Regions from separate parts of the Metabacillus sp. cB07 genome, predicted to be linked through region 1. Evidence: a T-box and tRNA genes for the amino acid it is inferred to sense, from the RefSeq annotation. Region 1 holds a T-box; the other holds one or more tRNA genes.
The links. The T-box of region 1 lies ahead of ileS (isoleucine--tRNA ligase). A T-box ahead of a tRNA ligase gene usually reads a tRNA of that ligase, here a tRNA-Ile.
Positions count from the first base shown of each region.

Region 2: it encodes a tRNA-Ile, which carries the amino acid that the T-box ahead of ileS (isoleucine--tRNA ligase) is inferred to sense. The anticodon was not compared.

Region 1 covers NZ_CP069296.1:1,795,617-1,800,006, reverse strand. Annotated here, with positions in the region: gene ileS (isoleucine--tRNA ligase) at 1-2,279, opposite strand, end outside; T-box leader at 2,340-2,571, opposite strand; gene JOJ89_RS09015 (DivIVA domain-containing protein) at 2,624-3,136, opposite strand; gene JOJ89_RS09010 (YlmH family RNA-binding protein) at 3,233-4,003, opposite strand; gene JOJ89_RS09005 (YggT family protein) at 4,089-4,352, opposite strand; gene JOJ89_RS09000 (cell division protein SepF) at 4,359-4,390, opposite strand, start outside.
Region 2 covers NZ_CP069296.1:3,284,309-3,288,698, reverse strand. Annotated here, with positions in the region: rRNA gene JOJ89_RS16935 (23S ribosomal RNA) at 1-605, shown strand, start outside; rRNA gene rrf (5S ribosomal RNA) at 734-849, shown strand; tRNA gene JOJ89_RS16925 (tRNA-Val) at 870-945, shown strand; tRNA gene JOJ89_RS16920 (tRNA-Thr) at 964-1,039, shown strand; tRNA gene JOJ89_RS16915 (tRNA-Lys) at 1,057-1,132, shown strand; tRNA gene JOJ89_RS16910 (tRNA-Leu) at 1,147-1,227, shown strand; tRNA gene JOJ89_RS16905 (tRNA-Gly) at 1,235-1,306, shown strand; tRNA gene JOJ89_RS16900 (tRNA-Leu) at 1,317-1,405, shown strand; tRNA gene JOJ89_RS16895 (tRNA-Arg) at 1,420-1,496, shown strand; tRNA gene JOJ89_RS16890 (tRNA-Pro) at 1,502-1,578, shown strand; tRNA gene JOJ89_RS16885 (tRNA-Ala) at 1,594-1,669, shown strand; tRNA gene JOJ89_RS16880 (tRNA-Met) at 1,701-1,777, shown strand; tRNA gene JOJ89_RS16875 (tRNA-Ile) at 1,783-1,859, shown strand; tRNA gene JOJ89_RS16870 (tRNA-Ser) at 1,875-1,967, shown strand; tRNA gene JOJ89_RS16865 (tRNA-Met) at 2,013-2,089, shown strand; tRNA gene JOJ89_RS16860 (tRNA-Asp) at 2,093-2,168, shown strand; tRNA gene JOJ89_RS16855 (tRNA-Phe) at 2,179-2,254, shown strand; tRNA gene JOJ89_RS16850 (tRNA-His) at 2,300-2,375, shown strand; tRNA gene JOJ89_RS16845 (tRNA-Gly) at 2,393-2,466, shown strand; tRNA gene JOJ89_RS16840 (tRNA-Ile) at 2,472-2,548, shown strand; tRNA gene JOJ89_RS16835 (tRNA-Asn) at 2,576-2,650, shown strand; tRNA gene JOJ89_RS16830 (tRNA-Ser) at 2,659-2,749, shown strand; tRNA gene JOJ89_RS16825 (tRNA-Glu) at 2,763-2,834, shown strand; gene glgB (1,4-alpha-glucan branching enzyme) at 3,488-4,390, shown strand, end outside.

The DNA.
Region 1 (4,390 bases):
GGAAGAATTGGAGCAACCAGCTTGACAAGTGAAAGCAGCGTGTCATAAAGAACGGTCTGAATGGCGCGGCGCTCTTTGTTATCAGGAGCTTCGATGTAGAGAACATCTTTAGCGAAATCCAGATAGAAGGAACTCAGTTCGATTGTGCAGAAATTATGAACCGCATGGAAGATGGCCGCGAACTCATAGTCATCATACGATTGTTTCACTTTGTCTGTCAGCTTGTTCAGCTTCACCATCATGTAACGGTCAACATCGCGAAGCTCGTCAAACGCGAGGGCATCTGTTTCCGGATTAAAATCAGCAAGGTTTCCAAGAAGGAAACGGAAAGTATTGCGGATTTTTCTGTACACCTCAGCCACTTGCTTCAGAATGTTGTCTGAAACTCTTACATCAGCCTGATAGTCAACAGAAGCAACCCAAAGACGAAGAATGTCTCCCCCAAGCTGGTTCATAACTTTTGAAGGCAGCACAACGTTCCCAAGAGATTTACTCATTTTGCGTCCTTCTCCGTCCAGGGCAAAACCATGGCTGAGAACGCCTTTATATGGAGCTTTTCCTGTTACAGCAACACCTGTGGACAGGGAAGAGTTAAACCAGCCGCGGTATTGGTCAGAGCCTTCCAAATAAAGGTCTGCCGGACGCTGCAGATCATCTCTTTCAAGCAATACTGCCTGATGCGATGAACCAGAGTCGAACCAGACATCCATGATGTCCTGTTCTTTCGTGAAGTTTCCATTCGGGCTGCCAGGATGCGTGAATCCCTCAGGAAGAAGATCTTTTGTTTCACGTTCAAACCAGATGTTTGAACCGTGCTCGCGGAACAGGCCGGATACATGATCGATTGTTTCATCCGTAATGATCGGCTCTCCATTTTCTGCATAAAAGACAGGAATCGGAACTCCCCATGCACGCTGTCTGGAAATACACCAGTCCCCGCGGTCGCGAACCATGTTGAACAATCTTGTCTCGCCCCAGGCAGGTACCCATTTCGTATCTTTTACCGCCTGAAGAAGATCCTCGCGGAAATCCTTGATGGATGCAAACCACTGGGCAGTTGCACGGAAAATGGTCGGTTTTTTTGTTCTCCAGTCATGAGGGTATGAGTGTGTGATGAACGAAAGCTTAAGCAGTGCGCCTGCTTCTTCAAGCTTTTCTGTAATCGGCTTGTTTGCCGCATCATAGAACATGCCTTCAAACCCTGGAGCTTCGCTTGTCATATGTCCCTTTTCATCAACCGGACAAAGAACACCAAGACCGTATTTCTGACCGACGATAAAGTCATCTTCCCCATGGCCAGGTGCAGTATGAACGCAGCCGGTACCGGCATCTGTCGTAACATGTTCGCCCAGAACAACGAGGGATTCGCGGTCATACAGCGGATGCTTTGCAGACACTCTTTCGATCTCTGCGCCTTTGAATGTTTTGACAGCCTTATAGTCTTCCCATCCGAGTTCTTTAGCTACCGTTTCAAGCAATGCTGATGCAACAACGAATGATTCCCCGCCTGCATCTGCCACCGTATACTCAAGGTCCGGATGAACAGCAATGCCAAGGTTTGCAGGAATCGTCCACGGAGTAGTCGTCCAGATAATGATTTTTTCTCCGCCGCTCAGCACATCATTTCCCTGTGCAACAGTAAATGCTACATAAATAGAAGCAGAGCGTTTGTCATAATACTCGATTTCGGCTTCTGCAAGAGCAGACTCACTTGAAGGTGACCAGTAAACCGGCTTTAATCCTTTATAGATGTACCCTTTCTTCGCCATTTCCCCGAACACTTTGATCTGCTGGGCTTCATACTCCGGATTCAGCGTCACATAAGGATTTTCCCAGTCACCGCGAACACCGAGACGCTTAAACTGCTCACGCTGATTGTTGATTTGCTCCCATGCATACTCTGCGCACAGCTTGCGGAATTCAGCTACACTTAATTCTTTGCGGTTTACTTTTTTGTTTTTAGTAAGAGCCGTTTCAATCGGCAGACCATGTGTGTCCCAGCCCGGAACATACGGAGCGTTGTATCCGCTCATTGATTTATAGCGGACGATAAAATCCTTCAGCACTTTGTTCAGTGCATGCCCCATGTGGATATCTCCATTTGCATACGGCGGTCCGTCATGAAGAATAAACATCGGGCGGTCTTTTGTGCGCTCCTGCACTTTTTGGTAAATCGTCATTTCTTCCCATTTTTCCTGAATTTGCGGTTCGCGGTTAGGAAGGTTTCCTCTCATTGGAAATTCGGTTTTCGGCATCAGCAGGGTATCTTTGTACTCCATCGGTATTCCTCCAGACAGTTTGTAATGGGGCAGAGAAAACACAAAAAACCTTCTCATCCCAGAAGGGACGAGAAGGTTTCTCGCGGTACCACCCTTTTAGATAAGCTAAAAAAACTGCTTATCCTCTTTGAGATTCGTAACGTGAATAACGCGTTTTTGCTTACTGATTCTATAGGTTCAGCAAAAAAACTCGAGGGTGATTTTCGCAAGTTTGCTTCTTTGCCGGACTCGCACCAACTCCGGCTCGCTTTAAAAGATTTCATACTGCTACTGTCCCTGTCATGGTTTTTTAATCATTTATTTAATAGTAGTCATCAAATTATATGTGAAATGGTGCTTCAAAGTCAAGACTGCACCTTTGATTCTTCGCGTTCCTCGTATAATGATTCAAGTTCATACTCAAGGAGGTGATCCCAGTCATCATTTTTAAGAAGGTCAAGCTGTGCTTCAATCAGCATCTGGAAGCGTGTTCTGAAAACTTTCGACTGCTTTTTCAGCTCTTCAATTTCCACAGCTATTTTTCTTGATTTAGAAAGGGATTCATTAATGATCCGGTCAGCGTTTTTTTCTGCTTCCTTCACAATCAGCTTAGCTTCCTTTTGTGCGTGGCGGCGTACTTCCTCAGCAGCCTCCTGCGCTACAAGAATGGATTTATTGAGTGTTTCCTCGATATTTGAAAAATGACCAATGCGTTCGTTCAGTTCAGTCACTTTGTTTTCGAGTTCTTTTTTCTCGCGGATGGCAAGCTCATAATCTTTAATGACCTGGTCGAGGAACTCATTGACTTCGTCCTCGTCATAGCCCCGGAACCCTTTGTTAAATTCTTTGTTATGGATATCAAGCGGTGTTAACGGCACTTCTGCCACCTCCAGTATGTATTGATCATTCGATCTTTCTTCAAGTATAATTCATATTTTGACAGAAAAGGCAAAAATCCTTCTATTTTCCCAAATTTATTTTTGAATGCCGTATGAGATTTTCCACTTATCTTTCTTTGTTCTGCCATCAATCGACAAGATTTTGGATCTGCCGTGGCCTCTGACAGAAAGCGTGTCTCCCTCTCTGCATTCAAATGACGGCTGCTCGATGACCCGAAAGTTTACTTTCACATAACCCGTCTGAACAAGCGCGCCGATTTTTTGCCGGGAAATGTTATAAACAGATGCGGCAACAGCATCAAGCCTTAAGGAACTGACGGTCGCTGTTTTTTCCAGCATTTCTTCCACATGGAGGATGCGCTCACTCCAGTCAAGTGCGCTCAGCGAAACTTTTGCCCGGCCGATCTCAGTCAGATTCATCAAAAGAAAAGATTCTGTTTCTTTTGCAGCGACCAGCTGAATCCGGTCGCCGGAAAACAGCAGATCGCCGAATTTTGACCGTTTGAGCCCGAGTGACATTAAAGCACCCAGTACTTGCCGGTGTTCAATGGCAACAAATTTAGACGGATACCCGATCTCAAGCAGGGAAAGCTGGAAATCCTCATGGGAAGGAACAAAGTAGTCCGGATAAAGCAGAGCCCGTTTTCGTTCCATATTCTCTCCCGAAAACTGAAGACACACATCCGTGCTTGATCCGACGACTGCTTTAACCATTTCCTGCTCTCTCGGGTCAAGAAAATCCGTCAATTTTGGAGCATAGCTGTTCATGACACTTTCTTTCCATTCTGAAGCCTGATCGATAAAATGCCGTTCTTCCTGTCTGAAGTGCTGATAAATGTGGTCCATATTAATCTTCCAGCCTTTTCGTTAAGCTCTTATAAATTGATGCCAAAATGAAAACAGTGCCGTTATGTACGGCACCACCTGTATCTTATCCAATCATTGTGAAAATTGAGTTAAGCCCGTATCCTGCAAATCTTAAAGCAAGAAGTGCAACAATTGGTGAGATGTCAATCATGCCAAGCGGCGGAATAAACCTGCGGAAAGGTTCAAGGTACGGCTCTACAATTTTAGCAAGCAGCTGTCCGAAACTGCTCTCTCTTGCATTCGGAAACCATGAAAGCAAGATGTAAATAATAATCGCATAAGAATAAACCTGCAACAACGTAAATAAAACATCAGCTACTACGCCCATTTATTTTTACCACCTCTGATCTTCTTCCGAGACAATTT
Region 2 (4,390 bases), 1.5 Mb from region 1:
CTCAGAATGGTTGGAAATCATTCGCAGAGTGTAAAGGCACAAGGGAGCTTGACTGCGAGACCTACAAGTCGAGCAGGGACGAAAGTCGGGCTTAGTGATCCGGTGGTTCCGCATGGAAGGGCCATCGCTCAACGGATAAAAGCTACCCCGGGGATAACAGGCTTATCTCCCCCAAGAGTCCACATCGACGGGGAGGTTTGGCACCTCGATGTCGGCTCATCGCATCCTGGGGCTGTAGTCGGTCCCAAGGGTTGGGCTGTTCGCCCATTAAAGCGGTACGCGAGCTGGGTTCAGAACGTCGTGAGACAGTTCGGTCCCTATCCGTCGTGGGCGCAGGAAATTTGAGAGGAGCTGTCCTTAGTACGAGAGGACCGGGATGGACGCACCGCTGGTGTACCAGTTGTCTTGCCAAAGGCATCGCTGGGTAGCTATGTGCGGAAGGGATAAGTGCTGAAAGCATCTAAGCATGAAGCCCCCCTCAAGATGAGATTTCCCATCACATTTGTGAGTAAGAACCCTGAAAGATGATCAGGTTGATAGGTCTGAGGTGGAAGCGCGGTGACGTGTGGAGCTGACAGATACTAATCGTTCGAGGACTTAACCACAGTCTAACTAAGCGTGAATTGCACGTGAATCTTGTTATCAAACGTTATTCAGTTTTGAAAGAATAACTTCTTTCAAAAAAAAGCTTGAAATCTTCGGATTTCATAGTATAATAATTTTTGTCACTATGTCTGGTGATGATGGCAAAGAGGTCACACCCGTTCCCATGCCGAACACGGAAGTTAAGCTCTTTAGCGCCGATGGTAGTTGGGGGTTTCCCCCTGTGAGAGTAGGACGTTGCCAGGCTGCTGACAAAAATTAAACCCGGAGGATTAGCTCAGCTGGGAGAGCATCTGCCTTACAAGCAGAGGGTCGGCGGTTCGAGCCCGTCATCCTCCACCATATGATTTTTTTGGACATGCCGGTGTAGCTCAATTGGTAGAGCAACTGACTTGTAATCAGTAGGTTGGGGGTTCAAGTCCTCTCGCCGGCACCACCAGATTTACTATATTTGTGCCATTAGCTCAGTCGGTAGAGCATCTGACTTTTAATCAGAGGGTCGAAGGTTCGAGTCCTTCATGGCACACCATTTTTCCTTAATATGCGGGTGTGGCGGAATTGGCAGACGCGCTAGACTTAGGATCTAGTGTCTTTGACGTGGGGGTTCGAGTCCCTTCACCCGCATGATATTGCGGAAGTAGTTCAGTGGTAGAACACCACCTTGCCAAGGTGGGGGTCGCGGGTTCGAATCCCGTCTTCCGCTCTTTGAATAAGCCGGGGTGGCGGAACTGGCAGACGCACAGGACTTAAAATCCTGCGGTAGGTGACTACCGTACCGGTTCGATTCCGGTCCTCGGCACCACACACATTTAATATGCGCCCGTAGCTCAATTGGATAGAGCGTTTGACTACGGATCAAAAGGTTATGGGTTCGACTCCTATCGGGCGCGCCATATTACGGGAAGTAGCTCAGCTTGGTAGAGCACTTGGTTTGGGACCAAGGGGTCGCAGGTTCGAATCCTGTCTTCCCGACCATTTTCATAGATTTAAGGGGCCTTAGCTCAGCTGGGAGAGCGCCTGCCTTGCACGCAGGAGGTCAGCGGTTCGATCCCGCTAGGCTCCACCATTTTAATAGAAGTAATTGACTTTGTTCCTGGGGCGGTGTAGCTCAGCTGGCTAGAGCGTACGGTTCATACCCGTGAGGTCGTGGGTTCGACTCCCTCCGCCGCTACCAAAAAAGGACCTTTAGCTCAGTTGGTTAGAGCAGACGGCTCATAACCGTCCGGTCGTAGGTTCGAGTCCTACAAGGTCCACCATTCTATTTTCCATACGGAGGTATACCCAAGTCCGGCTGAAGGGATCGGTCTTGAAAACCGACAGGGGGGTCAAACCCCGCGGGGGTTCGAATCCCTCTACCTCCTCCATTTCTTTTATCTTCAGCAAAACAAATCAGCACTAATTATTATTATCGCGGGGTGGAGCAGTCTGGTAGCTCGTCGGGCTCATAACCCGAAGGTCGCAGGTTCAAATCCTGTCCCCGCAACCAAATGGTCCCGTGGTGTAGCGGTTAACATGCCTGCCTGTCACGCAGGAGATCGCCGGTTCGATCCCGGTCGGGACCGCCATTCTTATAAAGGCTTGGTAGCTCAGTCGGTAGAGCAAAGGACTGAAAATCCTTGTGTCGGCGGTTCGATTCCGTCCCAAGCCACCATTTTCTTTTGCAAATATTTTAGCTTTAGACATTTTACAGATAGTGGCGGTTGTGGCGAAGTGGTTAACGCACCAGATTGTGGCTCTGGCATTCGTGGGTTCGATTCCCATCAGTCGCCCCATTTTATCTTTATTTACTGCGGGTGTAGTTTAATGGTAAAACCTCAGCCTTCCAAGCTGATGTCGTGGGTTCGATTCCCATCACCCGCTCCAATAATGGGCCTATAGCTCAGCTGGTTAGAGCGCACGCCTGATAAGCGTGAGGTCGATGGTTCGAGTCCATTTAGGCCCACCATTCCTATTATGGGAGCATATATGATTTTCCGCAGTAGCTCAGTGGTAGAGCTATCGGCTGTTAACCGATCGGTCGTAGGTTCGAGTCCTACCTGCGGAGCCATTTATTCTGGGGAAGTACTCAAGTGGCTGAAGAGGCGCCCCTGCTAAGGGTGTAGGTCGCGTAAGCGGCGCGAGGGTTCAAATCCCTCCTTCTCCGCCAGAAGGCATGCTCCGGCCCGTTGGTCAAGCGGTTAAGACACCGCCCTTTCACGGCGGTAACACGGGTTCGAATCCCGTACGGGTCATCATTAAGAAAAGTGTTGCACATTGTGCAGCGCTTTTTTTGTTGTTAGAAAAGATAGCCGTTATGAAAAACGCCGTAAAGCGTACCTATCCTCCACAATGATTCCGTCAACGGGATCTCGACTCCCATAAGGCAGCTCAGACCATCTCCAAGGAACGAATGAACCCTGTATCCCCGTTAAAATATGACTTCAAAAAATCCTTCTTTCCCTTAAAATATGTTTTCAACAAATAATATATATTTCTGTTACTCAAAAAGGTTTGAATGTTTTTCATTAGAGGTATAAGTAATGGTAATAAAGAAACCGTGATTAAAAGGTCGTGAAAATTTCGACAAATATAAGAGGATTTGTCGAATTAACTGTTTTTGTGATATAGCATACTGCATTTGCTGAGATTGTATTTTTTTGTTAATATGACCGGATTTTCTCATCGAATATGACTTATTTAGTAAATAAGACTGATGTTCATTTCACCAACATTCTATCCTTCCTTCCTTTCTTTATTCGACATCATTTTAAAAGTATAATGTTTTGAAAAATGAATGGCTGTTCATGACATTTCGTGTCAATAAGTAGAAGCGCTTACAAAAAAGGTAATCCTTCCTTCTGATTGAAATAAGAATTAAGATTACTTTATAGAAAGGGTGATGGGAATGAATCTTGCTACGCCAACTGATTTTGAGGTGCATCTTTTCCATGAAGGAAATTTGTTCAGAGCTCATGAATTGTTTGGTGCCCGCAGCAGCGTGCGAAACGGTGTGAGCGGAACAGTATTCACAGTTTGGGCTCCTCATGCGCTTGAGGTGCGGGTTGCAGGTGATTTTAATCACTGGGACGGCACTGGACACAAGCTTGAGAAGCTGAATGAACAGGGAATCTGGTCTGCTTTTATTGATGGCATCGAAGAGGGTGATCTCTATAAATATGAGATTATCACTCAAAAGCATGAAAAAATTCTGAAGGCTGATCCATTTGCCTTTTATTCTGAGCTGAAGCCAAATACAGCTTCTGTTGTTTACAATCTTGGAGGGTATAAATGGAATGATAAAAACTGGCAGAGAAAAAAACGCCAAAAGGAAATTTATCAGCGCCCTATGTACATTTATGAACTGAATATCTGCTCTTGGAAAAAGAAAGAAGACGGCAGCCTTTATACATATTTAGAGCTTGCGGATGTCTTGATTCCGTATGTTCTTGAGCATGGGTTTACACATATCGAGCTTTTGCCGATTATTGAGCACCCATATGACCGTTCATGGGGATATCAGGGCACGGGCTATTATTCGGCTACAAGCCGTTACGGCACCCCGCACGACTTGATGACATTCATAGATCTTTGCCATCAGAATAACCTGGGAGTCATTATGGACTGGGTACCAGGCCATTTCTGCAAAGATGCACACGGACTTTATTTCTTTGACGGGGAACCGGTTTTTGAATATGAGAAATTTGAAGACAGGGAGAACATCGTCTGGGGTACGGCGAACTTTGATCTTGGAAAACCGGAAGTGCAGAGTTTCCTGATTTCAAATGCTCTCTTCTGGCTTGAAATGTTC